3 regions of the Pedobacter sp. 01N310 genome follow, and region 3 is predicted to be linked to each of the others. Evidence: riboswitches for the same ligand, from Rfam matches in the RefSeq annotation. Region 3 holds a riboswitch; each other region holds the start of a gene.
The links. A riboswitch is a leader RNA that binds a small molecule or an ion and turns the genes downstream of it on or off. The one in region 3 is predicted to bind S-adenosylmethionine.

Region 1 (10,520 bases), on a different contig from region 3:
AAAGAAATATTAGAAACCCCTCCGCTCACTTTAGCATGAGGTAGGTTTTCTTTAATCCACCGTGTGGCATTTATAAAATCGACAGCATAATTATTATGTTCTTCTAATCCGGTTGCAACAGTTAAAATGTTCGGATCGAAAATAATATCCTCTGGCGGGAAACCAATTTCGTGCACCAGAATATCGTAACTTCTTTTACAGATTTCTTTTCTGCGCTCATAATTATCGGCCTGTCCTTGCTCATCAAAAGCCATTACTACTACCGCAGCACCGTATTGCATAATTTTGCGTGCACTTTCGCGGAATTTCTCCTCCCCTTCTTTTAGTGAAATAGAGTTTACAATTCCTTTTCCCTGCAAACATTTTAAGCCATTTTCAATAACCGACCATTTGGATGAATCGACCATGATGGGCAATTTGGCAATATCAGGTTCGGAGGCAATGAGATTTAAGAATTTGGTCATTGCTGCTTCCGAATCCAACATCCCCTCATCCATATTCACATCAATTACCTGCGCACCACCTTCAACCTGTTGCAGAGCAACGGCCAGTGCGGCTTCATAATCTCCACCTAAAATCAGTTTAGAGAATTTGGGAGATCCGGTAATATTTGTTCTTTCACCAATATTTACAAAAATGCTTTCTGGGGTGATGGTTACAGGCTCAAGCCCACTTAAACGCATGTAAGGCTCCAATACAGGTATTTTACGGGGTTCTGCTTTTCGGGCATTTTTGGCAATACAGCCAATGTGCTCTGGCGTGGTACCACAACAGCCGCCTACAATATTCACAAAACCAGAGGCAATAAAATCGTCAACTAAATGTGCCGTTTCATGCGGCTGTTCATCATAAGCACCAAACTCGTTTGGTAAACCTGCATTTGGATAGGCCGAAACATAACAGCCAGCTTTTGCAGCAAGCTCCTCAATATGCGGACGCATTTCTTTAGCACCCAAAGCACAGTTAAAACCGATACTTAACGGTTTTGCATGCATTACAGAGTTTAAGAAAGCTTCGGCAGTTTGACCTGAAAGTGTTCTTCCAGAGGCATCGGTAATGGTACCAGAAATCATAATCTCCAGTTTACGGCCAATTACCTCTTCATATTTTTTAATGGCTACAATAGCCACTTTAGCATTTAAAGTATCGAAAATGGTTTCGATTAATAATACATCAGAACCACCATCTACCAAACCACGCACCTGCTCATAATAAGCGGCTTCGAGCTCATCAAAATAAACTGCCCTAAAACCAGGATCGTTTACATTCGGCGACATGGAAAGGGTACGGTTGGTTGGGCCAATAGCACCGGCCACAAAACATTTACGGCCTGGATTTGCAGCCATGAACACGTTTACAGCTTCTTTTGCCACCCGCGCGCCCTCAAAACTCATTTCGTAAGAAAGGTCTTCCATCTGGTAGTCGGCCATGGAAATGCGCTGTGTACTGAACGTATTGGTTTCGATAATATCGGCACCAGCGGCCAGGTACTCCAGGTGTATTGTTTTAATAATATCCGGACGTGTGATGTTGAGCAAATCATTATTGCCTTTTACATCACAGGGATGGTTTTTAAATCGCTCCCCTCTAAAATCTTCTTCGGTTAAGGTATATCGCTGAATCATGGTACCCATTGCACCATCAATCACCAAAATACGTTTTTCTAATTCTTCTCTTATGCTCATTCTTGTTGTAAGATTTGAGATATGAGATATCAGATATGAGAGTGGATAAGACACAATGTCTCAAATCTCAAATCTATGGTCTCAAGTCTCTAAAAGGCTTATTTAAAAAGTTGGTACGTGAATCGTAATCCTAAACTTATCTGTTTCCGCTATTTGCAGAATAGAATTTAGCACCTTGTATGGTTACAGGTTGCTAAGACTTCGTTGGGTCTAATCCCTCCGTCTTTCTTAATAAGCATACAAAAATGCAACAAAGCAACATCAATTCCAAAATTTATCGCTTTGCTACCAAATAAAATTACAAAGGCCATGCAATTCTGCACGGCCTTAAGAATATTGTTCTGTTAATGACTATTTTCTGCTTCCGAAAATACGAAGTAAGAAAAGGAAGATATTGATGAAATCTAAATATAAATTCAAAGCAGCCATTATTGCCAGTTTTTTAGTGTCTGCTTCTGGAATTGCTTCTCCACTCTCCTGAATTCCCATCCCAATTCTTTTAATTTTCTGCACATCATAAGCCGTTAACGCAGTAAATACCGCAATACCTACAAAAGCCATAATCAGGCTAAATTGTTCGCTTTTAATAAACATGTTAAGAATGCTCGCAATAAATAATCCCGCAACACCTACCATTAAGATAGGGCCGAACTTACTGAGATCAATATTAGTGGTATAGCCCATAAATGCCATAATACCGAAAATACCCGCAGCCGCAGCGAAACAGGTAATTATAGACGCCCCGGTATAAATTAAGAGAATAAAGCTTAAACTTACTCCTAATAAAATAGAGAAAAGCACAAAAACGCCTAATAGTGCACCATAAGATAATTTGTTAAAACCCGCGCCCATTAATAAAACTAATCCAAGTGGTGCAAACATGGCTACGTAACCTAAAGCAGTTCTTCTGCCGGTTTCAAAATCGATTAACGATCTTAATGCACTTTCACTGTTAGAAATATAAAAGGCAGAAAGCGTAGATAATAACAATGCCACGAACATCCACAAGAAAACGTTTGCAAAGAATTTTTTAGAAACAGATCTTTCCTGTACAAAAACACTGTCTTTTTGATATTGATAATTTTGTTGTTCCATTTTAAATTTTGTGTATTTAACTATATAAAAATAAATATTTAGTTTAATCTTTTTGTCAGCAATTCTTCAACTTTTTTAAAGAACTGTAAAGGTTTTAATGTGCGCCATGGCAGATTGTCAAATGCACCGCCAAAGTTAATGTAATAATCGATGTTATTATCGCGAAACTCGGTGATTACGTGTTCCTGAAAATTAACTCCAACAATCCAGCCATCTTCTACTTCCTGAAACCACTCTTCGTAATAACTGTCATCAGAGGCATGAAAATTCAGTATATTTTCACCGATCAGGATAAATTTATTAATGCCTTCATCCATCATCAGCTCTAAAATATCGCGTTTCAGCAGCATAATATCGTTGTTAATGGCATCGTTCCATTCTCCTATAAATTCTATAACGGCATAACTGCGATCATAATCGGCGTATAACACCTTCATGTATAAGGTATTCGAACCAAACTCGTCCCATTGCGGGTGCAGTAAAAAATTGTAAATCTGCTTATCGAAGTAAAGTTCTGAATATTCGGTATTGTAAAATGGCGAACGCTCATCTTCTGCCGAAATATAATCATCTCTCCACTGGTAATAAGGCTCAATTTCGTGCATATACTTTAATTATTGAATAATTGAATTTTGAATGAGTGACTAGATAAGTTATTGAATGATTGAGTTTTGAATGAGTGAATGTTAAGATCGTTTCTACATCCTATCCTTCAATCATTCTTTCATTCACTAATTCATTTTCATTCAATCCTTCTATCCTTCTCTCATTTCTTAGTGTCCTGCTTCAACTGCTTTACGTACACTTCCGTAACGGGTTAACAACTCAGCTGCTTCATCGTAACCTATATTTAGTTCATCGGCCACCATTTGTGTACCGCGGTCTACCAGTTTATGGTTGGTTAACTGCATATCGACCATTTTATTGCCAACTACACGCCCCAACTGAACCATAACGGTAGTGCTTAACATGTTTAACACCATTTTTTGAGCCGTACCAGATTTCATACGGGTAGAGCCGGTTACAAACTCAGGGCCAACCACCACTTCAACCGGAAAATCCGATTCTGCAGCAATAGGTCCGCCGGTATTACAAACGATGCAACCTGTTAAAATACCATGCTTACGTGCCGTGTTTAATCCGCCGATTACATATGGCGTAGTACCTGACGCTGCCAGACCAACCAAACAATCTTTCTCGTTAATTTCAAATTCCTGAAGATCTTTCCAGGCTTGTTCGGCGTCATCTTCAGCAAATTCTACCGCTCTTCTAATGGCTGTATCTCCACCGGCAATAATTCCAACAACCCAATCAAAAGGAACACCGTATGTAGGTGGGCATTCTGATGCGTCTACTACACCTAAACGACCACTGGTACCCGCACCTATATAAAAGAGACGGCCACCTTTTTTCATTCGCTCGGCCACTGCCGATGTTAATTTTTCGATCTGAGGCAAAGATTTTTCAACTGCAAATGCTACAGTTTTATCTTCGTTATTAATGCCCTGCAAAACTTCTAACACCGACATCTGATCGATGTGGTTATAGTTAGATTCTTGCTCGGTAACTCTATTCATAAATTTAATTTTGATAAAATTCGGTAAATTCTTTCTAAAAACTACCGTAAAAACCTAAAAATATCTGTCATAAATTTCAACCTATTGTTCCATCGCGTTAATTAATGTTAAATATTATAAACAAAAGACATGAAAATGCAGTTAAAAAATATATCAACTCGCTAATTTTCATAAATTTGCAGTAACGCTGATGAAAAAAAACACCCGAAATAACGTACTGATCGCTGCAAGCTATTCTGTAATTTTAATAGTGGGTATGTTTTTGGGCATAAAATTTATTAAAGATCAAGGTTTTGGCGTTAAAAAGAGCCCTCAACTCGCCAACAACAGCGATGAGAAATTAAATGAGATCTTACACATCATCAACGGTAATTATGTTGATGATATCAATACCGATTCGCTTCAAAACTTACCCATAGATAGCGTTCTGCACCAACTCGATCCACATAGTGTTTACCTGCCACCAACCGATGCGCAGGATATGACCGATAACCTGGAAGGGAACTTTGAGGGTGTGGGCATAGAATATTATATGCTTAACGATACCATGATGGTTACCGGCGTGGTTAAAGATGGCCCAGCTTACCAGGCGGGGATAAAATTGGGCGATAAAATCCTAAGTATCGATACGGCAGTTGTAAGTGGAAGAAATTTACCAAAAGACCAACTTACGGGCCGTTTTAAAGGCAGATCTGGAACAGGTGTTAGCGTGGTGCTTTTACATCCAGGCACACCGCAAAGTAACCGCATTATGGTTACACGAGGCAAAGTAAACATCAGCAGTATTGATGCAGCTTATATGATCAATAACGAAACAGGTTATGTACGGATCAGCAAGTTTGGCGCTAATACCGATAACGACTTTTCTGTTGCAGCCAATAACCTGAAAGCAAGGGGCATGAAAAAACTGATTCTTGATTTGCGTGACAATGGAGGTGGTTATTTTACTGCTGCTACAGGTTTGGCCGATCAGTTTTTAGCCGAGAACAAACTTATTGTATATACACAGGGTAAACATGAGCCACGTACCGATTATTTTTCTACGGGCACTGGCGCTTTTCAAAATGGCAAACTGGCTATCCTGATTAATGAAAATACCGCTTCGGCCAGCGAAATTGTAGCTGGAGCCATCCAGGATCTGGGACGCGGAATTATTGTTGGCCGCCGTTCTTTTGGCAAAGGTTTGGTACAAGAGCAGTTTGCTTTTGGCGACGGTTCTGCATTGAACTTAACCATCGCTAGATATTACACACCATCTGGTCGCAGTATCCAAAAATCGTATAAAAAAGGTTACGACGCCTACAAACATGAATTAGACGAGCGTATGATGGACGGAGAGCTTACCGGAGACCGGACCTCTTTTCAAGATTCTATTGAGAAAACAGAAGGCGTAAATATTCAGCCCAACAGAAAAGTTAAACCGATTGGCGGTATCCAGCCAGATGTATTTGTAAAATTAGACACAAGTGGCTACAATAAGTTTTACAGCAATTTAGTGAGCAAAAAAGTGCTTTCTGATTATGTATTTAATGTACTTACCAATAAGTATAGTGCCAGTTTTGTTGAGCAGAATATCAATATCTTTACTATAAATGATAACGACTTTAAAGACTTTATCGGGTATCTTCAACGCAAAAATGTAGCGATAGACCGTTTTCAATTGTATAATTCGAAAAATGTGATCTTGAATGATTTAAAAGCTTTGCTTTGCCGTTATTATCTAGGCGACGTAGGTTATTACAAGGCTGCAAACCAAACCGACAACGCCGTAAGACAAGCGCTACTTAACCTTCAATAGCCATATTTTATATTTCATGGCACCTCAATCTAGGCGCTAAAAAGAATTTTAATTTTACAAAAATAGAATATTTCAGCATAATGTTCTTAATTAATCACAAATAATAATACTATATTTTGTTTTATTAATTTTGCCAGCAAATCATATCTTATGGAAGCGAGCAAATTAAAGGAAAAAGATCAACAGGTATTAAATGATCTATTAGAGAACGTTAAGAAACAGACCGATTTATTCTTAGGTTATCCCGTTTCAAAGGACTTCGATTATCAGACACTTTCAGATTTTTTAAAATATCCGATGAACAACCTGGGTGATCCTTTTGTTACTTCAACCTATGCCGTAGGCTCACGTGAACTCGAAAAAGAAGTAGTCCAGTTTTTTGCTGAACTTTTCCGAGCGCCTGCAGATAACTGGTGGGGTTATGTAACCAATGGCGGTTCAGAAGGAAATCTTTATGGCTTGTACCTTGCCCGCGAATTACATCCAAAAGGAATGGTTTATTACTCTGAAGCTACACATTATAGTGTACAAAAGAACCTGCACTTACTCAACATGTCAAACATCGTCATCCGTACCCAGGAAAATGGAGAAATCGATTACGAAGACCTTGAACACACCATTAGGATGAACCGCCACATGCCTGTTATCATTATGGCGAATATTGGCACCACCATGACCGAGGCCCGTGATGATGTGGCCAAAATTAAAAGCATCTTAAAAAAACTGGCTATCCAACATTATTATATCCATGCCGATGCTGCACTTTCTGGCACCTACAGTGCATTGATTGAACCCAGACCAGCATTCGACTTTGAAGATGGTGCAGACAGCATCGCCATTAGCGGTCACAAGTTTTTTGGCTCGCCGATGCCTTGCGGTGTGGTGATTGCCAAAAAATCAAACCGTGATCGGATTGCCCGTTCGGTGGCTTACATCGGAAGTGTTGATACCACCATTACCGGATCTAGAAATGGCCATAGCCCCTTATTTTTATGGCACACCATTAAACGTTTGGGTATAACAGGTTTAAAAACCAGGGCCATGCACAGTTTAGCAACTGCAGCTTATACCGAGCAAAAACTTAAGGCGCTGGGTATTGCTGCATGGCGAAACGTGAATGCTATAACCGTAAACTTCCCTACCCCATCTGCTACAATTTGTAAAAAATGGCAACTGGCAGCTGAGCAGGGAAATTCGCATATCATCTGCATGCCCAACGTAACGCAAGCGCATATCGATCTTCTGATTACCGACCTAAAAGCAGAAATTGTGTTGCAGGATTGACGCGATACAAACATTTTAACGGCCTTGATGTTTAATAACGACGCTAAACTAGTATTACACATTAAACACACCTAGTGATAAGTAATTGTACTATGGCTATCAATTTCCCGCTGATCACACAGATTAACGCAGCGTAAAATTACAAATCAGCGCTCTTCTGCGAAATTTGCGGGATTATATGTACCTTTTTATGTTAACATAATACGCTATGAAAATAATAATTGTAGGCGCGACAGGCACGTTGGGCAAAAAAGTAGCTGAAGCTTTTGCACAAAAACATGAGATCATCCGCGTAGGAAATACCAAAGGCGATGTTCGGGTAGATATTACCAATGAAGCATCGATTAAAGCCATGTTTAAGCAGATTGGGCCATTCGATGCTTTGATCAGTACGAGCGGAAAAGGCCCTTTTGCGCCAGTAAGCCAGATGACGGGTGAGGTATTTAAGAGCGGCTTACTAGACAAACTATTGGGCCAGGTTAACCTTGTGCTTATCGGTCAGCATTACATTAATAAAGGTGGCTCATTTACGCTAACTTCGGGCATATTGGCTGATCATCCCGTTGCAGCAGGCGCCGTACTAAGCGCAATAAATGGAGGATTAAATTCTTTTGTTCTCGCTGCTGCTCCAGAACTTGAAAATGGGGTTCGTATAAATGCCGTCAGCCCCAACGTGGTTGAAGATTCGCCTGCTTATTTCGATTCTTTTCCTGGCGAAATTCCGGTTAGTATGGAGAAAGTAGTTAAAGCTTACGAAAAAAGTGTACTGGGCATTGTAACAGGACAGGTAATAAAGGTTTATTAATTACACTCGGCATTTTAAGACATTTTTTTTAACAAAAGCTTGTTCTAAAATTTTGGTTATTCAAAACCCAAAGCTTTATATTGGTCTATCTAACAAACTCAAGCATGATAGAAACAGAACGCCTCATTTTAAGACCATTAACACACGATCAACTTTTAAAATACATTAAAGATGATCATTCACTTGAAGAAGAGTTTGGCCTTTTGCCAACCAAAAAAAACATTTCTCCTTCGCTTCATGATGCTTTGGAGGAAACGATTTTACCTAACGTTTTTGATAAGGATAAAGATTATCTGTACCATACCTTATGGACAATCATATCTAAACGCGATCATAGAATGGTAGGCGATATCTGTTTTGTTGGTGAGCCTGATCCAAATGGCGAAATTGAAATTGGTTATGGTACTTACGAAGAATTTAGAGGTAAGGGTTTTATGACGGAAGCAGTTGGCCGATTAATAGAATGGGCTAAAGCGCAGCCAAAAGTGAAATCCGTTTTTGCCGCCACTACAAAAGATAATGTGGCCTCGTATTCCATTTTAGAAAAAAACAACTTTATCCATATTGGAGAAGTTGATGATATGTTAAGCTGGAAAATTGAATTGAAATGATTTAACCCATCGTCCTCGTTTGCAACGAGGATGTACGATTATGCCGATTGCATCGGCTTAAGTGATTTAAACATATTACAAATGTGTATTTCATTCATCCTCGTTGCAAACGAGGACGATACTAAAAAGATGCTGACCACGAAGTGGCTATTAGGCCTTTAAAATCATAAAGACTACCAATAAAACAAGTTCAGCATGACGACCGTTTTATAATTTACAATACGATTTCAAACAAGCTCAAACTAATTCCCTGATAGTGTTTCGGTAGTCCATCAGTTTTTTCCATGCTTACTACCCCAACATAATCAAAGCCACAGTCTGTATAATATTCGAGTAGTTTTTCATTATCCGCCCAGGTGTCCATTCTGATAAACTTAATGTTATTCTTTGCGGCGTAATCCTTAGCCCATTTGATAATTTCCTTCACAAAAGAATAACCTCTAAATTCGGGATGGGTTACGATCCTGTGGATATAAATCGCATCATGATCCCGTTCTCCCCAAATTAACTGATCGTTAAACGTAATGGCAAATACACAGGCTACCACGCCATCTACAAGAATTTTATATTGGCGGTTTTCATCAATTTCGGCTTGCACCATTTCTCTACTAAAGCCTTGCCAGTGTTTGTTAAACACTTTCTTCTGGTGAGCAATAGCCATATCATAAAACTTGAAAATGACATCGATGTCGGCTGCCAGGCTGTTTTGTACTTGTAATTGCATGAAACAAAGGTAAGGGTATTTTTTATCCCGTTAGTCGGGATTTGCAATTCCGTCTTTGGAGTTTAGACTTTCGTGGATTTCAAATCCACAGAACAGTGCGACGGGATTTCAAATCCCGACGAACAAAAACTTAATAACAAACAGATTCTTCACTGCGTTCAGAATGACATGAATAGCAAAAACAAAAACAGGGCTGCTTTCGCTATGGAATGCAGCCCTGTTTTAAATAACATTGGTTTTTAGGCATATTGGCCCTACGCCTTCCACCTTTAAATCTTCAACCTCAAACCTATTTCTGTCTGAAATAAATCTGGATCGGTGCACCAGAAAAATCGAAGTTTTCTCTTAATTTATTCTCGATGAAACGTTTATACGGATCTTTAATGTACTGTGGCAAGTTGCAGAAAAAGGCAAACATTGGCGAAGTAGCATTAATTTGCGTGATGTATTTAATCTTAATGTGTTTTCCTTTTAATGCCGGTGGTGGGAATTTCTCGATCAGTGGCAACATCACATCATTCAATTTAGATGTAGGGATTTTCTTGCTACGGTTTTTATAAACTTCTAAAGCCGCTTCAATTGCTTTGAAGATACGTTGCTTGTTCAATACCGAAGTAAATACAATTGGGACATCGGTAAACGGGCGGATACGCTCATGAATCTGCTCTTCGAAAGCTTTCATCGTTTGTGTATTTTTTTCGATCAAATCCCATTTGTTTACCAAAATTACGATCCCTTTTTTGTTCTTCTCGGCCAGGTGGAAGATATTGATATCCTGACTTTCGATTCCTTCTACTGCATCGATCATTAATACCACAACATCAGCTTCTTCCAAAGCTTTAATGGTACGCATTACCGAATAAAACTCTAAGTTTTCTTTAACCTTGGTTTTTTTACGCAATCCGGCAGTATCGATCAGCATAAATTCATGACCGAACTGG
Region 2 (10,520 bases), 860 kb from region 3:
TACCCAAATTTTTTGCTGCCAAAAGAACTGACCAGGTTTGGTTCAGATTGGTGTATGGTAGGCTGTGTGATTGTGGCGATAGATATGCATTTATTGTCTATCTTGCAATGCCGATCCGGACTCACCCTGTAGGCCATACGCATGCAGAACAAAGCCGAGCAGATCAGCACGCTTATCAAACTTAATGAAGAACTGGAAAACTATTTCAGAAATACGATCATTCCCCAGCTGTTTGTCGATGCACATCTAATACTGAGAAAGTTCACGCCACCGGCCATGCGCCAGTTCAGCCTAAAACTCGCCGATGTGGGCAGACCTATCGCAGATATCAAAGAAAATTTTCGTTTTCCGACTATTATCGAGAATATTCAGCATGTTATCGACAGCGGGGAGATTCTGGAAAAGGAAATTCAGACCACAGACCTGCGTTGGTATCAGATGAACATTCTTCCGTATATCGTTCAGCGTGACAAGAAAACAAATGGCGTGATCATCACTTTTGTGGAGATCACCATGCGCATACGCGATTTAAAAGAACAGGAAAAACTGATTGCTGAGCATGAACTGCTTTTGGATACTATCTCGCATGATATAAAAACACCGCTCACCAGTCTGGCACTTACGATCGAGATGCTTAGAAAACTACCAGAGAAAGATATGGAACGGTTTCCAGTGCTTTTGGAAAAGGTGGAGAACAGCCTGACCAAAATGCAACAGATAATCCATGACTTAACCGATTCCCGTGAACAAGAGCACCGTTATAAAGCGGTGGAGGAACTGTTGGATTTTGAGCATATCCTGGAAGATATCAGGCTCACGCTTGCACCGCAGATAAATGAATCGTCTGCAAAGATAAAGACTGATATCGGTTTTTCAGAAATCTTATATATCCGCCGTAAACTGCGTAGCATAATCTATAACCTGGTCAATAATGCCATAAAATATAGGTCAAGCGAAAGGAATCCGGAAATTTTGATCAAAACCCATCAGGAAGGGGATTTTATGGTAATTGCCGTAAAAGACAACGGAATTGGGATTAGTGAAAATAACTTAACGGGTATTTTCGGGAAATACCAACGGATTTCCCAGTCCGGTGACGGCTCAGGGATCGGGCTTTACCTGGTTAAGGAAATTGTAGGTGCTTCTGGTGGAAGGATTACCGTTGATAGTAAATTGGGAGAAGGTTCAATATTTACTGTTTATCTGAAAATTAAAGGTTAATCTTTTGTCAGGCGCCATTATTCTTTGGGTGTTAGCCATATTCTAATCACTTACTGGGCCGCCTACCTTTATCCTTCTTAAACAATATTAAGACAGCTATTGCGGTGGTGCTTCCAGCTCATCATCGCTGTCAAGTTCAATATTTTGAAGTTCTTCCAAATGAGCCGTGCCAGGATGCACAAGTTCGATCTGTTCTGCTAACATATGCAGGATCTCCAGCTCAATAGCTGCCGGGTTCTGGCATACATGCAAAAAATCCCGGCTGTCGGGCTCCAGACTGGCCACAAATTTCCCGTCCTGGTAGATTTTGTATTTACAGCCACCAGTAACGTGATGCGGGTGCTGTTCAACCTGGAAATGGCACTTATGATTGGGACTAAGGGTTACGGTAAAGTTGTCCATAAGGGTTTCATGTTTTATATATAACAATCCCAGGGTAACGCTTGTTTTTAAAAGGGAAGGGGTTTCTATTATTTCATAGCTAAAGAGTTTTCAACAGCTTATCAACCTCAGCATATTGTAGCGTAAATTTCCTGATCTTTCCATCCCTGCCAATAATCAAATGTGAAGGGAATACCCTGGTGCCGATAGAATCAACCATATAATGATCGGCGTTTGCTACAGTTTGATATTTGAATGTTACCTTATTAAGGAATTTCTTTAATGGTTCGACTTTGTTAGATGCAAGACTAACAAAAAGAATGTCCTTACGATCCTGGTATCGATCAACGATTTTGTTCACTTCAGGCATTTCTTGTACACAGGCAATACAGCCTATAAACCAGAATTTCATTACCAAAATTTTTCCCTTGGTATTTTGGTTGTTGTATCTATGGCCTGTTAAATCTACAAATTCAAACTTTGGTGCAGGCTTGCCTACAAGCGAAAGTTGAAAAAGCCCCTGACGGGCCTGGTCTATCAGATAATATTTTGGCGAGTCCTCAATAAGCACATTAATTTTGTACAGTTGGTATAAGTTTCTACCTGCTCCTGTTTTTAACTTTAAGGGTAAGTACCGCCCGGATAGCACCTCGCTCAGAAACGTTTGTTTATCCATAGCTTTTCCTTCCGTATCGAAAGCACTATAATCAGAATCGAAGTTGACGTATTGTGTGATATAGTTTGAGAGCTGGTCACGGCCTTGAAGAATATTTGTGGGCTGAACCAATGGGGTCAACTCTTTTTCACTATTACATCCCAGAAATGTAATTATCAACAGGATACAAAAAATAAACTTCGGAAATGTTGTCATATTAATGGATTATTTGAAGATACTTATTTTATTGTCAAGGCGGCGTACTTTTGTAAAAGCCTTTTTAAGTGTGCTTTCTTCAGCGATAACGTCAAAGAGGCTTTGACGTTCTTGCTCTTTTTTGTGGCTAGTAATTATTTTCAATCAATAGCCTAGATAATATTATTTAAAAGCGATTTCAACATAATTATTAGCGGGAAACTTGAGCTGCCATCAAAAAGTGAAGAGAACTATTTTTCTAGAAATACGCAGTTAAATCTCTAAATAAAATAATTTTCCAGTTTTCGCCTTATTGGACCGTGAATTAAGCTGCTTAAAACCAAGTCGGCATTAAGATTGTTTAATTTCAAATCATAATGGAGAGAAACATAACATGGGAAGGCTTGGAATACAGGTCCCTGGAAAATTGTACCTTAACGGAAACAGATAATGGTGTCGCAGTTACATCGATTATTACATGCCAGGTTAATAACCAGGCGACTAAAATCTTATATAAAATTCTTACGGATACGTTGTGGGAAACCTATTTCGTTGAAATAAATGTCATATTGGGCGGAAATGAAAAAACACTTCTTCTAGAAAAGAAAGGTGATCATTGGCTGGTCAACAATAAGATTGATCATCGATTTGATGGTTGTGTCGATATTGATATTTCATTAACACCTTTTACCAATACATTGCCGATAAGAAGGTTGGTTTTTATTGGGCAATTGAGCAATAGGATCGAGGTGATATACATAGACATTATTGCTGATCTGATAATACCTGTAAGGCAGTATTATACTAAAATATCAAATTCGGTATACCTGTATGAAAACGAAAAATCGACATTTAAGGCCGAGCTAAAAACCGATCCGTATGGATTGGTAATTGAATACCCGAAACTATTCCGCGAAAAATAGCACCCGTTTATTCTGGTCGTTTAAATTCATTTCGGGCTCCTTCTTGATTTCAATCTCTGCATGGATAATCAGCAGTAAGATTGGGTATTTCAGGGAAAATGGCTGCTCGTTTTCTTATCAAACCGAAGTACAACTAACCGTTACTTTTATCGATCTCTTTGGTAACCCAAGACTTGTGACCACGGTCGATTTTGACGTTTTTGGTAGTTCGTAACAGCACAAATATTTCCATGTGCTTTTTCGTGAATATATTTCAAATATATTTGTGATATGTTCAATAGCGGCATCTTTTTGCCTATCATCATTATTTTAGGCATGGCCTACAGTATCTTGGCAAAAAAACTGACGGTTCTGGCCGCTTTTACGGGCGGGGTACTGGCATGCCTTATTTTTACCGCTGCAGGTTACTTCGGGCTTGCGATGATGACCATGTTTTTTATCCTCGGTTCTGCTGCCACCTCCTTGGAGCGGCACAGAAAGCAGGCTTTTGCCACTAAGGATGAAGAAAAAAAAGGCCGTAATGCAATGCAGGTACTGGCCAATGCCGGGGCTGCGGCCATTGCAGCTATAGTTACCCTGTCTTATCCCCGGCTGGCTTATTTGATGCTTCCGGCAATGGCGGCAGCCTTTGCCTCGGCTACAGCGGATACCCTGTCCTCCGAGCTGGGGATGCTTTATGGAAGACGGTTTTTTAATGTTATTTCCTTTAAGCCCGACCGCTGCGGAATGGACGGGGTGATCAGTCTGGAAGGGACCCTGATCGGTATAGCAGGTAGCTGTATTATTGCTGGCATTTATGCGCTAGGATGGGGATGGAGTATCAGCTTTTTCTTTATTGTTCTTGCAGGTACGTTGGGTAACCTTACTGATTCCATATTAGGGGCTGTGCTGGAGCGGAGGGGGTTGATCGGGAATGATGTGGTCAATTTTTTGAATACATTGACAGCAGCGATTGTAATTGTGTTGTTGGAGATTTTTCTTTAAGTCTGGGTTTATTTATTCCCATTACACCTTAAGCCATTCGGCACAAGCAAAAATAATTTAACCACAGATAGAAAGGATGCACACAGATATGAAAATCCGTGTTATCTGGGTGCATCTATGGTTAAAAACGCTTAACTTAACGAACATTGGGCATGGGAGACACTCGGTAAAATTTTTAATTGAGTTGGGGTTTTTTAGTTAAAGTTCGTTAACGCTCTTGAAAGTAATCAGCCAAAAGGACTATATTTATCACTATAAAATCTTGGATTGTCCTGTAAGATCATTGATAATGCTGAGCATGTACTCAGTTTTAATATTTTAAGATTGATAAATTATTAATTAACCAATGCTTTCTTTCTTGAGTTTACAAAACTCAATAAGTAAGCCAGTAACAGAAGAGGCACTGCCATCCAGATTATTTCGTGGACACCAAACTTCGCGATTACAATGCCGCCTAAGAATGCGCCTAATGAAATACCGATATTATAGCAAGATGTTAAAAGACTGTTTACAAATTCCAATGCATTATGGGGAACGGATTGAGTGGTTCGAATGTTGGGCACTAAAAATCCACCTGTATGGATCATGCCCCATAAGGAAACAATAATTACCATAGGGATAAAAATTGTTCCAAAATAATAAGCCAATATTTGCACAGCTATCAAAAGAATAAAAAAGAACCGGCTGGTTAAGATTACATTTTTACCGAGTGCAATGCCCATTAACCAGTTACCAAGAATCCCCATTCCACCAAATAGGAGCAGCATAATGCTAATTTGAGCGCCGTTCATATTCGAAATGTTTTCAAGGTACGCGGCAAGGTAGCTATAGCTCGAGAACATGGCTGCAAGTGTAAGTACGGTGGAAACCAGGTTTAGCCAAAGCTTGGTATCCTTTAAAACATACAACTGGCTTTCAGCAGATTTTTCGCTGTTGCCCGGCATAGATGGCACAACAAATAGCAGGCCTAAAAAGGCAATTAAACTGATAATACTGGTTAAGAAAAAAGATGCCTGCCAGTTATGAAAGTAATCAGCAGCATAGGTAGTTAAGGGTACACCCAAAACCGTAGCGATGCTGAGCCCAGTCATGACGACCGATACTGCTTTGGCTCCGCCTTGTTTGAACGCTACTGCTAGCGAAATATTCCAGAACAGCGGGTGGAAGAAGGCAGGCAAAATCCTCGCGATCATCAAAATGGTAAAGCTAGGGGAAAAAGCTGAAAGCAGGTTTGAGAGTATAAAAACACCCAAAACAAGGCATAATAAGAACTTGCGATTGATCTTAGAAGTAAGGGCAGTTATAAATGGAGACGATACGGCAACTGTTATAGCAAAGGCACTTAATAACCACCCGGCTGTATCCACAGAAACGCCAAACTCCCTGCTGATCGTTGGCAAGATGCCGATAACGCCAAATTCGGTAGTGATAATGCCAAAGGCACCTAATGCCAGTATATATATAGACTTATTCATATATTCAAATATTTCGATGTGTATAGGTAATTTGTTTCTAATTTCATGTGTAAGTGCCCTTAATCCTTTAACGAATTTAGGCAGGCGATGTACTCATTGAGCACTTTCTCGTTCAGCAGGTATTTGAAATTACGTCCTTCTTTTTGAGGCAACAACAGGTCTRCATCAACCAGTTGCTTTAAATGGTGGGAAACGGAAGGTTGTGTCAGGTCTAAAAGATCATTTACTTCTGCACAATAGAGGCAATCTTTCTTTTTTTTAAATTCCTGTAAAATGGCTATCCTGTTGGTATCACTTAGTGCCCGGGATATCTTTTCTATCTTTTTGTTATCCATTTTTCTTGCTTTGCTCCAAATTAACAAGGGGTAAAGCCTTGGCAAAGGTAAATTTTAATATTGATATATAGAAATGTATCTATGTTTATTGATTGTTTTAGGATAAAGATTTTTAGTCATCAGGGAGATCCCAGTAAGAAGTGGCAAAATCCAAGATCTGGTTTGCATATATCCCTTTAGCAAGATCGAAAAAAAACAAAGGCAGTCAGTTTTAAAAAGACTGTCAACCGCGTTATTTAAATAAATAATATAAATCCTATAGGAATACTAGATTATTATTTTTAGCTTTGCATCATTATATAATACTTATCCAGAAAGACTGAGGGAAGGGCCCTATGACGTCTGAGCAACCTATACACTTGTAAAAGGTGCTAATTCCTTTCTGCCCAAGGGTGGAGAAGATAAGTTGGTTATGCATCCGCATGCTAATTGATTTTGAGGTCGCTCAAAGTTTTTCTGGTAAAAGAACTCCTAAAAAAATCAGAAAATGAAGAAAACTTTTACACTTTTTACGGCTATTCAATTGCTCTGGCTTCCTTTATTGGCGCAGAATAGGCTGAGTGGATTTAAAACCCAAAATATTCCGATACAGCGTGTTATTGAGCAGAAATTTGATGCCGGGCTTAATAAAGAAAATATAGGGGCTACCATAAAAGAACTTTCTGCCAACCCTCACCACTTGGGTGCTAAAGGAAGTAAAACAGTAGCAGAATCTGTATTGAAAAAGTTTAGAAGTTATGGCTGGGACGCAAAAATAGAGACTTATTATGTTTTGTTTCCAACGCCTAAAGCCCGTTCGGTAGAACTTTTAGGGAGCAACAAATACAGTGCCTCGCTTGAAGAAAAGGCTATTAAGGAAGATTTAGCAACCGCACAGCAAGGGCAATTGCCTCCTTACAATGCCTGGAGTGCCGATGGTGATGTTAGTGCAGGTCTTGTTTTTGTAAATTACGGTCTACCAGCTGATTATGAAAAGTTGGTGCGTTTAGGTATCAGCGTAAAAGGCAAGATTGTTATTGCAAAATATGGCAGATCGTGGCGGGGCACTAAACCTAAGATAGCCTACGAACATGGTGCGGTGGGCTGTATCATTTATTCGGACCCAAAAGATGACGGCTTTGTGAAAGGAGATGTATATCCGCAAGGCGCCTACAAGCCAGAATTTGCTGTTCAACGGGGATCGGTAATGGATATGGTAATTTATCCCGGTGATCCATTAACACCCGGAATCGGTTCTACCAAGAATGCCAAAAGGTTGGAGCGGGCAGATGCCAAAACGATTCTTAAAATTCCGGTTCAGCCCATTAGTTATCACGATGCTTTGCCATTGCTTGCTGCACTTAAAGGTGAGGTGGTACCTACCGATTGGAGCGGTGGCTTGCCCGTTACCTATCACATTGGCGATGGAAGTACCGTGGTCCGTTTAAACCTGGCTTTTAACTGGGATATTGTGCCAGCATACAATGTTGTAGCAAAACTTGAGGGAAGTAAATTTAAAAATCAGTGGATTATACGTGGTAATCATCACGATGCCTGGGTAAATGGCGCTGCAGATCCGGTAAGTGGGCTGGCCTCCCTTTTGGAAGAAGCAAAATCTATCGGAAAATTGGCAAAGGCAGGTATAAAACCTAAACGAACACTTGTTTATATTGCCTGGGATGGAGAAGAACAATCGCTTTTAGGTTCAACAGAATGGGTAGAAGACCATGCAGACGAGTTAAACAGTAAAGCGGTTGCCTACATCAATTCGGATGGCAATGGCCGTGGCTTTTTGGAAGCTGGCGGTTCCCATGCTTTAGAAAATTTTGTTTCAGAAATTTCGAAAGATGTAAAAGACCCTCAGGTTGGTTCTAATATTTTTGAGCGGTGGAAAGCCAATAAAACCATTTCTACAGCCTCGCTTACCGACCGTAAGAAAATACAAGATAGCCAAACACTCGATCTGGGCGCGCTCGGCACAGGATCAGATTATTCAGCGTTTTTGCAGCACCTCGGCATCCCTACTTTAAGCCTTGGTTTTGGCGGGGAAGATGAAGGAGGAGAGTACCATACCAATTTCGATACTTACGACAACTTTGTGAAGTTTAAAGATCCAGGTTTTGAATACGGATTGGCCTTATCGCAAACGGCTGGCCGGGCGGTATTACGTTTGGCCAATGCAGATGTACTTCCATTTAATTTTTCTAATCTTCAGGCTAAAATAGCGACTTATGTTACTGAAGTAAACGCTTTGGCAAAACAGCTTAGGGAAGGTGCTCAAAGCCAGAATAAGCTCGTTTTAAGTGGTGCTTATCAGCTCGCCAACGATCCTAAAGAAAACTTGAAAAATCCTCCTGTACAGGTTGAATTACCAGAGTTTGATTTTAAAGCACTGAACTTAGCAGTAGATAGTTTAAAAACTGCATCATCAAAACTTGATCAGATCGTATCTGCTGCACTCGCTTCGGATACTAAAACTGATCAACTCAATACCTTACTTTTTCAGGCTGAAAAACAATTGCTTCTACAAGCAGGTTTACCTGGGCGTCCGTGGTATAGGCATAGCATTTATGCCCCTGGTCTGTACACCGGCTATGGCGTTAAAACCCTTCCCGGTGTGAGAGAAGCCATTGAGCAGTACCATACAAAAGATGTACAGGTACAAATTCTCGTGTTAACAACTTCAATCTCAAAACTCACTCAATTTCTCAACCAGACCAATCATCCTTAATTATAATCCATAAAAATGAAACTATTTTTTACCCATTTAATAGTCTGCTTTGTTTTGCTTAGCAGTTTGCAGGCTTTTGCTCAAAATACCATTCGCGGTAAGATCACCGACAGTAAAGATAAGCAAGCACTTATTGGCGCTACCATAAAATTAAAAGGTACCAAAATCGGCACCAGCACCAATGGTAAAGGAGAATTTAATTTAAACTTATCTCAAAAAGCTGATAGTATCATCATCCATTTTCAGGGCTATTTAGAACAGGTTGTAGCTATCAATAACCGATCAGAAATTAATGTGGAATTGAAAGAAGATGTCCATCTTTTAGCTGATGTGGTGGTTACGGGCGTTGCAGAAGGTACCAGTCGCAAAAAGTTGACCTTTGCCCTAACAAAAGTGAATAACGATCAGATTAATACCGTTCCGGCTACAGATGCCTCTCAAACTTTAAGAGGAAAGGTTGCAGGGATCCAGATCAGTCAATCTTCTGGTAATTCGGGGGCAACGGTTTATCTGCGCGGCGCTAAATCGGTATCGGGCAATATTGCGCCGCTTTTGGTAGTGGATGGGTTTGTAACCGCATTAAACCTGTCTGACTTAAATCCGCAGGATATAGAATCGATTGAAGTGGTTAAAGGCGCAGCGGCTTCGGCCCTTTATGGTACCAGGGGTGAAGGCGGAATTATCCAGGTGCTCACCAAAAAAGGAAAAGGTACCGGAAAGGTGAATATTATTGTCGATAATGAATTTGGCTTAAGCAATGTGCAAAATACGCCGCCAACTTCTCAGTTTCATCATTTTAAGGTTAATTCCGATGGTTCATTCGTGCTTAACGGCAACGCCAGGACCATCGATGTACAAACTAACGGTTATTCCCTTAACCTTCACCCATACCCAAATGTATACGATAATGTGGCTAACATGTTAAACAACAATCCATATTTTACAAATTTTGTTTCGGCATCAACTGCGGGCGATAAATATACTTTGTATGCATCTTTTCAAAATCAATATAAAGGCGGAGTTGCAGAACCTGTGGGTGCCGATAAAAGACAAACAGCCTTGTTTAATTTTGGCTATAAACCGGATAAAAACTTAGAGATTAACCTAAGCCTGCAATACTTTAACAACAAAACGCCTTCTTCTTCCATATCATCAAGTGGTAGCGGCTCCTTGTTATATGCTACTTCACTATACGAACCTTTTATCAATCTTCAGGAACGCGATGCCTCAGGGAAATATGCCTTTAAACCCTATGGTTTTGATATACAGAACTTCAATGTGAACAATCCTTTTTACCAGTTGAGTTACCGTGAATATGAAAATAACAGCGATAATTTACTTGCTGGTATAAAAGTGAAATACCAGTTTACCGATAAGTTGAATGCGGAGGTATATACTTCCATACAGAATGAAAATTACAATGAAACGGATTACTACCCGATTGGCTTTCAGACGATTTCTGCCGACATTACCCGTAACAATGGTTATTATGGCGAACAGACATCAAAAACCACTTCCAAAAACGGTCAGGCCCAGCTAAACTATAATAATAAATTTAACGATTTCGACTTCGGGGCAACGTTAAAGGCGGTATACGAAGAAAACAGGATTACTTCATTATCTGGTTCTGGCTATAACCTG
Region 3 (10,520 bases):
GTCTTTCAACCTGATTTTAAGTAGACTCACATTATTATCAATAGCCGTTACGGTATGATCAACGTATTTCAGATCGAGTGAGTTATTGCCATCGGCATGGGTAACGCTAATAGCTGGTTCTACCAAATTCCTTGATCCTGAAGGTGTATACACCGAATTTAGCTGACCAGTATAATCTTCAGTCTGTTTATATTGCGCAGTAACTTGGGCGTATTCTTGCTTATTTGCCAGTTTTTTTCCAAAAAAGATAGTGTTTACATCTTTCTTTACATCGGCCTGTAATACCACGGCATTGTGCGCGGTTTCAATAGGAATAATGGTTTGGGCGTTAATATTGCCAACGGTAAAGAGTGAAATGGTAATCGCCAATGCCCCATGCTTGATGTAACCGGTAATTTGATCTGACTTGTTCATTTGTGTTTTCAATGTTAATCGGGTGAAGGCAAAATATCTCCCTTAGCAATCAGCTTATGGTTTAGGCCATTGATGATTCTCTGTACAAGCTGTTCGTGTTTCGAGAAAGAATTTATGATGCTCAACTCCTTAATTTCATTGAACAGCTTTTTCTTATTCATGCAGCAATATTTGGTTTAATCGATTTACTGGAGGTTAATTTGCTCGAAATATATAAATTTAATAGTGATAATCTGTAAAATTTTTATCGCCATACCAGATGTTTATCGATGGCATTTAAGAAAATTCATCATGGCGAGGCAAGCCGGCCACGCAATTACTTGCTTAAAAAGCAATCATTTGGAACTGAGAAACGAGCTAAATTCTTTTTTTAATGTGAAGCCAGCTGTTATTATCCGGCATTATTAACTTTAGTAATTGCAATGAATAAATAGCGTATTATACGTAATATCCTGCAGTACAGCGACAAAATAATGTTAAATGAGCGGAATAAAAATGCGCCATGCAACAACAATATGTAACAACCGGTATAAGAAATTGTCTAAAACTTTTAACGGTCTCAAAATGTTTAATTAAGAAAAAAAAGAAAGAACATGGGAATTTTAAAAACAGCAATTATTGGCGCCGCAGTTTATGCCGGTGTAAAATATATCACGAAGAAAGATCCAATTACCGGCCAATCGATAGTTGATGAGCTATTGGATAAGGCTCCGGGATGGGTAGATAAAGCAAAAGGATATACCGAAGATCTGAAAAACAGGGCAAGTAATGCTGCCGAAGACTTAGCCAGATGAATACCTGGAAGAAAGCAGGAACTCCAACACACGAGATACCTCTTTCTTTAAAATTTCAAACAAAAACGTCCCGATTTAAACCGGGACGTTTTTGTTTTTTGTGTCAGATGGCAACATCTGACACCACTATTACCACTATCGGATTAAAAAGCATCAAACCAAAGTTTGGTGGTTAATAAATCTGCACCCTGACTGCTCACCGCATTTTTATAATTCTGTCCGTTTAACGATTGTTCAGAACCTGGATAAATAAAACGTACCGGAATTTTGCCATTCAACACGGTATTAACAGATGCAGTTAATTGCGGATAATCTAACCTTCTCTGCTCTGTCCAGGCTTCTAACCCCTGACCAAATAAAGCGATCCATTTTTGTTCACCGATTGATTTTTTATAATTACCTGCATCATATTGTATTGAAGTCTGATTAATATAATCATCAACAACACTTCCACCAATACTGTATTGATCAAATGATGCCCTGATGGCCTGTTTATACAGATCAGCGGCATTTTCGGCAGTAAAACCTCTTGCAGCTGCTTCTGCCCTATCAAAAAGCAGTTCGGCATAGCTAAAAATCACAGCAGGTGCTTTTGGTGCTAAAAAATAAGTTCCTGGTCTGGAAGAATTTGCCAAACCTATTGCACTGGCTTCTGAATTTGTTGAGCCATTCGGAATGCCTACATACGTTTGAGGTGTAGCATTATCAGTTTTGCTTGCATAAACTGGTAACCTAGGATCATTTAGTGCAAAAAGTTTATCCACAATGGTTTTGCTGATCCGGTAATCATTCCTGGTTTCGAATGAGGCTGCTACCGGATTTTGCTGAGGTGAATCACTGTAGAACAGTTGTGCATTCTCCGATTTGCTATTAATATAAGTACCACCTTCTGCAAGTATTTCATCTATTACCTGTTTAGCTTTAGCTGGCTCTTTATCTGCAATGCGTAATGCGATACGAAGGCGTAAAGAATTGGCAAACTTTTTCCATAAAGCAATATTGCCGCTATAAATCACATCTCCCCCTATAACTTTTCCTGAAGCTGGATCTAAAGCTGCCTGTGCAGTCTTTAAATCGTTAAGAATACCGTAGTAAACGTCCTTTTGTTTATCGTAAACTGGTGTAACAAACTGTTTGATTTTCCCAGCCTGTGCGTACGGTATATCTCCATAAGCATCGGTAAGTAACAAAAACACCCACGATCTCAGTATCAGGGCTACACCTTTATAATTTGGATTGCCCTGTGCATCGCCCAATTCGATAATTTTATTAAAGCCAGCAATACTTTGCGCATAACCGGTAGACCATAACGAAGTAAAACTACTGTTAGAAAAGATATAACGATCTTCTTCGGTATATTGAACTTTAGCCCATTGTTGTGCAAAAAGCAGACTCGAGTTCATGTTATTGGTTACCCCCCAATACGTATCAGCTGTAGTTTTAGTGGTACCAGTAAGTAAATAATCTGGTTGTGGAATTTCCGGAGCATTCGGATTAATATTTACCTCATCAAGCTCTTTATTACAAGATGAAAATGCAATTGCCAGAATAGCCAGTATATATAGTTTTTTATTTTTCATGATGGTAAGATTAAAATTTAACATTCAGGTTTATACCGTAACTGCGTGTGCTTGGATTAGAAAGACTTTCTAAACCCTGACCGTTACCCGTATTAAAAGCTACTTCCGGATCGATATCTACTGTGTTGCGGTGGATAATCCAAAGATTGCGTCCCACAAGCGATACTGAAACGCCCTGTAAACTTAATGGGCGGAGCCATTTTGATGGCAGGTTGTAACTTAATTTAACCTCACGGAGTTTTACATATGAAGCATCGAATATATTTGCTTCATCAATGTTTCTGAACGATTTATAATATTGTTGCGCAGGCAATACTTTTTCATTGCGTTTACCATCGGCAGTTACGCCATCAAAAACAATCCCATCATCATAAACCGTTACACCTGCCGGAGTGGTTCCGTTTACCCTTACGGTGCTATTTTCCTTTTTATTATCCGGATAATAATATGAGATTCCGCCATATTCTGTTGCTCTTCCAGGAAGTGTAGAAGCCAATACTCCTGTATACGTGCCTGTTGCATAGGTACCATTGTAGATAGAACCACCAATACTCGCATCAACCAATACACCTAAACTTATGCCTTTATACGTGAAGGTATTGTACACCCCGCCAATCCAATCTGGTGTATATTTTCCCAGTACCTGTTTGGTTGGGTTTGTTGCTGGCGCACCTGTAGCGTTTACAATGATATTTCCATTGCCATCTCTTAAAAAGGCGGTTCCGAACAATGATCCATAAGGTTGTCCAACGGTAGCAATAACCTGTGCTGAGTTGGTAGCCACAATATAATTCGTCAATAATTTTTCAGCATCAAGTTCAATTACCCTACTTCTATTCGCAGCAAAATTGAAATCAATATCCCAGGTAAACTGTTTTTTAATTGGTGTAATCCCCAACTGTGCTTCTATACCTTTGTTGTTTATTTTTCCGGCATTAAGCAGTTTTGAACTAAACCCGGTACTTTGACTTACATCGGCAGCCAAAATCTGATTGTAACTATTGGTGTTATATGCACTTAAATCGAAACGTAACCTTTTGTTAAAGAAAACAGCCTCAACGCCCAGTTCTGTTGAGGTGGTAGTTTCTGGTTTAAGGTTAGGATTAAGGTCGATATTACTTGTGGTAAGTTGAGGGTTTGCGTTAAATGGCGCACTAAATGCATAAGTATTGATCAAGCGATAAGGATCTGCATCTTTACCTACTTTAGACCAGCCTCCACGTATTTTTAAGTAGTTAAGCGCTTCACTTTTAATGTCAAATGCTTCTGTTGCTACAAAACTTCCGTTAAATGATGGGTAAAAATACGATCTGTTTTGCGCTGGTAAGGTAGATGACCAATCGTTACGGGCCGTGATGTTGGCAAAAAGGTAATTCCTGAAACCAATCTGTCCAGAGGCATAAACACTGTAAGATTTTAACCGCGATAAATTATTTGATGAAATTAAAGGATCGCGTGAATTCTTAAGGGTATACAGTCCTGCAATGGCCAATTTAGGCGCACTTTGATCGTTCTGCTCGATATATTGCCTGCGGATGTTCCCACCACCTAACAATTCAAGACTAAAATCGTCATTCAACTGTTTGTTAAAGTTTAATGTCGCATCTGTATTATTTTCACTTACTGTAAAGGCACTCTCAGTATAAGAGCCAAAAGGCGTTCCATTGGTACCATATGCAATCCTAACTTTGCGCCTATCATTATAATAATCCGTTCCTGATCTGAAATTGAAATCAAGTCCATCAATAATCTTATAATTCAGCGCTAAACTTCCAATAATCCGGCTACGGTTTTGTGATACGGTATTTTCGTAAGCTACCCAATAAGGATTGCTGTAATAGCTATTGTTCCAGTTAAACGTTTTTCCATTTTCATCCAAATAATCTTTCAATTGGTTGATATCAACCTGACGGCCGAACCAGGTAAACTGCAACATGGTACTGGTAGATCTCGAACCACCCGTTCCCGGTAAATTATCAGAATTAAGTTTGCTGTAGTTTGCATTTGCGGTTAAACTTAATTTGGGTGTTACTTTTATTGTAGTATTCAATACAAATGAATTTTTGCCCTGTCCGGAGTTTGGTACTATACCTACCTGTTTCAGGTTATTGTACGATAATCGGAAGTCGTACTTTTCGCCTGCATCTGCAATAGATACCCCATTGTTTAATGAATATCCGGTTTGGAAGAAATCACGTACATTATCAGGATGCGCCACAAATGGAACGGCTACTCCTTTCGAATAAAATTGTGGGATTAGCCTACCATCCAATTTAGGACCCCAGCTTTCATCTACTCCATCGTTAATGCCTTTACCTGCACCATCTACATAACTAAATTTGCCCTCCGATCCCTGACCGAAAGCATTTTGATACACGGGTAGCGTAAGCAAGGTTTCTAAAACCGCGTTTGAATTGATGGCAATGCCTAATCCTTTTTTCGATTTACCTGTTTTGGTTTTAATGAGGATGACACCTGCCGCAGCCCTCGAACCGTATAATGCAGCGGCATTTGGTCCTTTTAATACACTCATCGATTCTATATCTTCTGGATTAATGTCTGAAATGGTATTGGCATAATCTCTGGCCCCAGCCGAATTTAACTGAGAATTATCTACCGGAATCCCATCAACCACAAATAATGGCTGGTTATTTCCGGCAATAGATGTTTCCCCCCTGATGACCACACGCGAGGAACCCATGCTCCCCTGACTATTGGTTACCCTTACACCTGCTATTTTTCCGGCCAGTGCATTTACCAGGTTAGACTCTTTAGCTTCGGCCAAATCCTGTCCTTTTAATTCCTGAACAGCATAACCAAGCGATTTCTTCTGCCTCGAAATACCCAATGCAGTAACCACTACCTCATCAAGCGCATTATCGCTTGACTGAAGAATGATCGAAATGGGGCCGGCGTTTTTATTGATCTGTATTTCCTGGCTCTTAAAACCGATATAAGAAAATACCAATGTACCCTTATCTGGTGCATGAATAGAAAAAGCTCCTTTTGCATCAGAAATGGTGGCTTGTTTGGTTTCTTTTATTAAAATGGAAACACCAGGGAGTGTTTCACCATCTGCCGACTTTACCGTTCCGGTAACCGCGGCATTTTGAGCGGAAAGCTTTTGCACAATAAAGAGCAGAAAGATAAACGCTATTGACTTTAAAATTTTAAACATAAGTGTGTAGTTAATAATCAATTAAAAGGGATAATAATTTTGGGTAAAACAATTTTACCACGGCTAAAAGTGTATTTGTTTTTAAAGAGAAAAAGGAATGGTTAGCCTAAAAAAGCCTGTTAAAATGGAGCAATTTTAACAGACTCCACGCATTCGGAAGCATGCGTTAAGGTTTACATTAATAGATTTCAGCTCGTCTGTCTTTTTCATTTGAATGATTTTATTTAATGCATAATTTAATTTCAAGAACGCATTCAGGGCAAAAAAAAAGCACCCCTTAAATCAGAAGTGCTCCATATAGTTCTTATAAGGATAACGCAAACAACTGACTTAACTACCCCAGATTCATCTGGGATGGAATTAGCACCATTTCTAAAAATTTAGATGGTTGCTAAGGCTTCACAGGGCCATTCCCTCCGCCTTTCTTGATAAGTATTTTAAAATAACTGGGGCAAAGGTATAATTAATTCCATTTATCCTATAGTTTTTATAGATTTTTGTTGAAAAATTTTTTCTTTGCCAATTACATCCATATATTTGTCTACTAGTTTAGTCGACAAATACACATCCCAATGAAACTAAAATCCATTTTAACAGCCGTATTGGCTATATCAATAACTTTCACCTATGCTCAGAACCATATTGCATTAGCAAATAATCAAGCAGCAAAGCTTAAAGAGAAAAAACAAAATGTTTTTGTTGCCCTCGGCATCTGGCGTGGAATAGCTAAGGTTAAGGAAGGATTAGAAATCCCCTTTAACTTCGAAATCAGCGAAAAAAGCGGTCAGCAGAAATTATACTTCCGCAATGCTGAAGAAAGTTTCGAAGGTGGCCTTGTAAAACAAACAGCTGATTCGCTTTTCGTAAAACTGGATCAATTTGATAACGAACTCGCATTTGCAATAGATGGTGATCAATTAACAGGCACATTAAGGAAACAGGATAAAGCCGGCAAACCTTTAACCATTGTTGCTGAACGAAAAAATTACCGTTTTAAAACAACAGATAAACCTGCAAAGGCAGACTATTCTGGCAGTTATGATGTAGTTTTTAAATCGCCAAATGGTAAGGAAGAGAAAACAGTAGGTTTATTTAAGCAAACTGGTAACAAACTTACCGGCACTTTTCTCCGTGTAACAGGCGATTCACGTTATCTGGAAGGTGTAGTAGAAGGAAATGAATTTCAACTTTCGAGCTTTATTGGCTCCTCTCCTTCCTATTACAAAGGAACTTTCCAAGCAGATGGCTCATTAACCGGCGAAATTTTAGGCGCAAGGGGAAGCCAGCCTTTTACCGGAACTAAAAATAAAGATGCTGCACTGCCCGATCCTTACAAACTTACCTACCTGAAAAAAGGCTACAAAACGCTTGATTTTAGCTTTCCTGATGTAAACGGTAAAAAGATTTCGTTAAAGGATGAAAAATATAAAAACAAGGTGGTGATTTTAACCATAACCGGAAGCTGGTGCCCAAATTGTGTTGATGAAGCTACTTTTATTGCGCCCTGGTATAAAGAAAACAAGAAACGTGGTGTAGAAATTATTGCTTTGCATTATGAACGCTCAACCGAACCTGAATATGCAAAAAAGGTGATGACGCGTTTCCGCGAACGTTTTGGAATAGATTACGACCAGGTTATTGCAGGTACTGCCGATAAGCAGGTCGTATCAGAATCGTTGCCTGCACTCGATTCTTTTTTATCGTTTCCAACCACAATAATCATCGATAAACAGGGCAATGTAGCGCAGATCCATACGGGTTTTAATGGCCCCGCAACCGGTAAATTTTATGATGAATTTGTGAAAGAATTTAATACAGAGATTGATACCTTGCTGAAGAAATAGACTCATCGTTTCATTCCTTAGTTGTCATTCTGAACGCAGTGAAGAATCTTCCTCAGTGGTCGGTGAGACACCACCTACTTGAAAGAATAATTATGCATAACGTATTGTTTTTTGGAAAGCAGGTGCAGCGCTCTTCGGTTTAAGCAGTCCTTCTTTCCGCTTCTATCTTTTTGTGAATTAATTGCATAAACGATTATAGTCTTGCAACAAAAAGGATAGCCGCTACAATAAGGTTTATTTTACCGGGGGCTGTGTAGTAAACAAAGCCGAAAGCGAGCTTACCAAAGTTAATTCATCACAGGGCCGGGGTGTTTAGATAAATTCAGGTAATTACGTATGCATCAGCTTCCTTGCAGAAAAAAAGTGCTTAGCCCCGGGCGTAGCGGCATCATTAATGTCATTAAGTTAAACGCCGTGGTTGTCAGTCTGAGCGTAGTCGAAGACTTGTTGAGATTAATAAATCGCAAATAAAAGCCCTTCGACTACGCTCAGGGTGACATCCCATAGTTGTCATTCTGAACGCAGTGAAGAATCTTTTTAAGATAGATTTATTCCAATAGAGAAATTTTGGTCCGACTCTCTTTAGCCTGAGATTCTTCACTGCGTTCAGAATGACATTTATTTTTAGACAAGATTAGGAAGATACTTTACTGAATAGTCTTCAAAACAAAATCTATTATCGTTTTCTTTGGAACCACTACAGTGGTTGTTCGGCTAAACCTGGCGATGTTAATCCCATAAAAATTACCCTTCCAATCGAAAACAGGAGAACCGCATGCATTGATCTTAACGGCTGAATCGTGAGTAAAAATGGCATTAAAGCCATCTCTTCGCTCCGACTTTCCACCTTCAAATTTCTCTGCCGGGTGATTAAATACCGAGTGACCCCGCCCCTCTAGTTTTAATGTTTTACTCATCTTACCTGAAGCATTTTCCCATTCAAAAGAAACCTCATCATCTGCCCAATATTTCATTATTTCTGGGGCAAATTCACTCGCTTTTTTTATCAGTTTACCATTCATGCTGATCAGTTCATCGCCAACTTTTATGCCTGCTTTTTCTGCCGGACTGCCTTCTTTGATTAACGAAAACTGAACGGGACTGGAATTATAAACCACCATTGCGCCTAAATAAGGCTGACTATTAATTTTCGGCAAATTAAATAGCTTACTGCCCAAAACACTGCGCATCACCTTGCCAGCAGGATCAATGCTATAAAGAAGTTTACCCATCTCTATTCTAACGCTGTCGCTATCAGAAATATTTAAATCAATCCCACCGGTTATCCGTTGGTCAAGTTCAAATAAAACCAGGTCATTCTCCTGATCTTTTCCTATTAACTTAATTGGCACCGCAACTCCATTAATATCACCTTTTGCTTGTTCGCCAACCATCGTGTTTTTACTGAGTAGAAGTTGTTTTTTAGCTCCATTTGCTGTGTTAACATTCAATAAAGCGGCGTAAATATCCTGGTTTTTTCCTTTTATCATACTTTTGATGGAAAAGCAGCTGTTTTTAAGCGTTGGCATATTAAAATCAGGGTGTAAAGCCTTCTGTTTGCTTTCTTTCTGTAATAGCAAAGACAAGGGATCTGTTTTCACACTATCCCTCTTTTCAGGGAAAACGGTATAAAGTTTTTCGCTGTTTAAAGCCGTCCAATAACGGCGGTAAAGGTCAACAGGAATTTCGAAATTCATTTCTTCCGAAACATCAATGGCACTGTGCAATCCGATTACGCGGCCATAATAATCAAATAAAGGGCCGCCAGAATCACCTGGTTCCATTTTGCAGGTGGAGCGGATAAAACCATATTCATTTTTCACTTCTGCAATATTCCCTAACCTTAAGGTTGGCATCGTTTGATTTAAGGTTTCGGGATAAGAAATGCTGATACAAGGTTCGTTTTTAAGCAAACTTGCCGAATAACCCATCTCAGCAAATGGATAGGTGCCTTTATCGGTAATTTTCATCATGCCCACATCTGGAATGCCTGGCGTCTCTTTATTTTCTATTTTACCAAGTGCCAGCGCGATGCATTCGCGGCCATCAGGAAAAAAAACCTTATAATTTTTACCGGGCAAAATGGTGTGTGCAGCGGTTAGGATATAACCATCGGCACTAACCACCACCCCACTAAACTGAGCACTGGTTCTTTGGTTTTGCTGTACATCGAAACCCCACATCCGTACACTTGCAGGGTACGCCTTTTTAACTGCTTCGGCAATGGTTTTCTGAAATTTGGCAACCTGTTTTTTCTGGGCCACAGCATTTAAGCCGAGAAGCATAACTATCGTTACTACTATTCCCTTTATAGCGTTATTCATTTGTTATTTATGATTTTTTGCCAATGTAATCCGCTCAGAAATTTCCTGGAGCGCAGCGGCATCGGTTCCGGTGAAGCCGGTTAGTTTAAATACAATGTTGCCTGCTTTATCGATAATAAATTTTGCAGGGATGGCACTTACGCCGTAAGCTTCAACCGCAGCATTACGTCCAGTCCCATCTTTCAGGTCCATTAGCACCTGAAAATTAAAACCCGATTGTGCGATGTATTTTTTTACATCTTCAACTGGTGTTTTGGTGGTTTCCCAGGTATGGATAAATAAGAACTTTACAGAAGGATCATTTTTATAGGTATTAACGGCAAGCTGCATCGCAGGAAAAGATTTTTTGCAGGGCACACACCATGTCGACCAAAAATCGAGCACAA

Region 1: another riboswitch for S-adenosylmethionine. It lies ahead of metH (methionine synthase); the one in region 3 lies ahead of AC1DNH_RS04920 (SusC/RagA family TonB-linked outer membrane protein).
Region 2: another riboswitch for S-adenosylmethionine. It lies ahead of AC1DNH_RS01390 (transferrin receptor-like dimerization domain-containing protein); the one in region 3 lies ahead of AC1DNH_RS04920 (SusC/RagA family TonB-linked outer membrane protein).

The regions. Positions count from the first base shown of each region.
Region 1 is NZ_JBFTSB010000004.1:2,484-13,003, reverse strand. It holds gene metH (methionine synthase) at 1-1,685, opposite strand, end outside; SAM riboswitch class I at 1,819-1,923, opposite strand; gene AC1DNH_RS09960 (Bax inhibitor-1/YccA family protein) at 2,037-2,780, opposite strand; gene AC1DNH_RS09955 (hypothetical protein) at 2,819-3,385, opposite strand; gene murQ (N-acetylmuramic acid 6-phosphate etherase) at 3,554-4,357, opposite strand; gene AC1DNH_RS09945 (S41 family peptidase) at 4,548-6,155, shown strand; gene AC1DNH_RS09940 (histidine decarboxylase) at 6,306-7,439, shown strand; gene AC1DNH_RS09935 (short chain dehydrogenase) at 7,648-8,244, shown strand; gene AC1DNH_RS09930 (GNAT family N-acetyltransferase) at 8,349-8,855, shown strand; gene AC1DNH_RS09925 (GNAT family N-acetyltransferase) at 9,070-9,579, opposite strand; gene der (ribosome biogenesis GTPase Der) at 9,869-10,520, opposite strand, start outside.
Region 2 is NZ_JBFTSB010000001.1:398,990-409,509, forward strand. It holds gene AC1DNH_RS01355 (sensor histidine kinase) at 142-1,221, shown strand; gene AC1DNH_RS01360 (hypothetical protein) at 1,318-1,623, opposite strand; gene AC1DNH_RS01365 (TlpA family protein disulfide reductase) at 1,703-2,473, opposite strand; gene AC1DNH_RS01370 (putative glycolipid-binding domain-containing protein) at 2,830-3,375, shown strand; gene AC1DNH_RS01375 (DUF92 domain-containing protein) at 3,646-4,359, shown strand; gene AC1DNH_RS01380 (MFS transporter) at 4,695-5,834, opposite strand; gene AC1DNH_RS01385 (ArsR/SmtB family transcription factor) at 5,894-6,169, opposite strand; SAM riboswitch class I at 6,473-6,577, shown strand; gene AC1DNH_RS01390 (transferrin receptor-like dimerization domain-containing protein) at 6,657-8,879, shown strand; gene AC1DNH_RS01395 (SusC/RagA family TonB-linked outer membrane protein) at 8,895-10,520, shown strand, end outside.
Region 3 is NZ_JBFTSB010000001.1:1,257,410-1,267,929, forward strand. It holds gene AC1DNH_RS04900 (alpha-galactosidase) at 1-414, opposite strand, end outside; gene AC1DNH_RS04905 (hypothetical protein) at 429-575, opposite strand; gene AC1DNH_RS04910 (hypothetical protein) at 1,008-1,208, shown strand; gene AC1DNH_RS04915 (SusD/RagB family nutrient-binding outer membrane lipoprotein) at 1,352-2,788, opposite strand; gene AC1DNH_RS04920 (SusC/RagA family TonB-linked outer membrane protein) at 2,799-5,966, opposite strand; SAM riboswitch class I at 6,294-6,401, opposite strand; gene AC1DNH_RS04925 (peroxiredoxin family protein) at 6,539-7,810, shown strand; gene AC1DNH_RS04930 (trypsin-like peptidase domain-containing protein) at 8,458-10,134, opposite strand; gene AC1DNH_RS04935 (TlpA family protein disulfide reductase) at 10,138-10,520, opposite strand, start outside.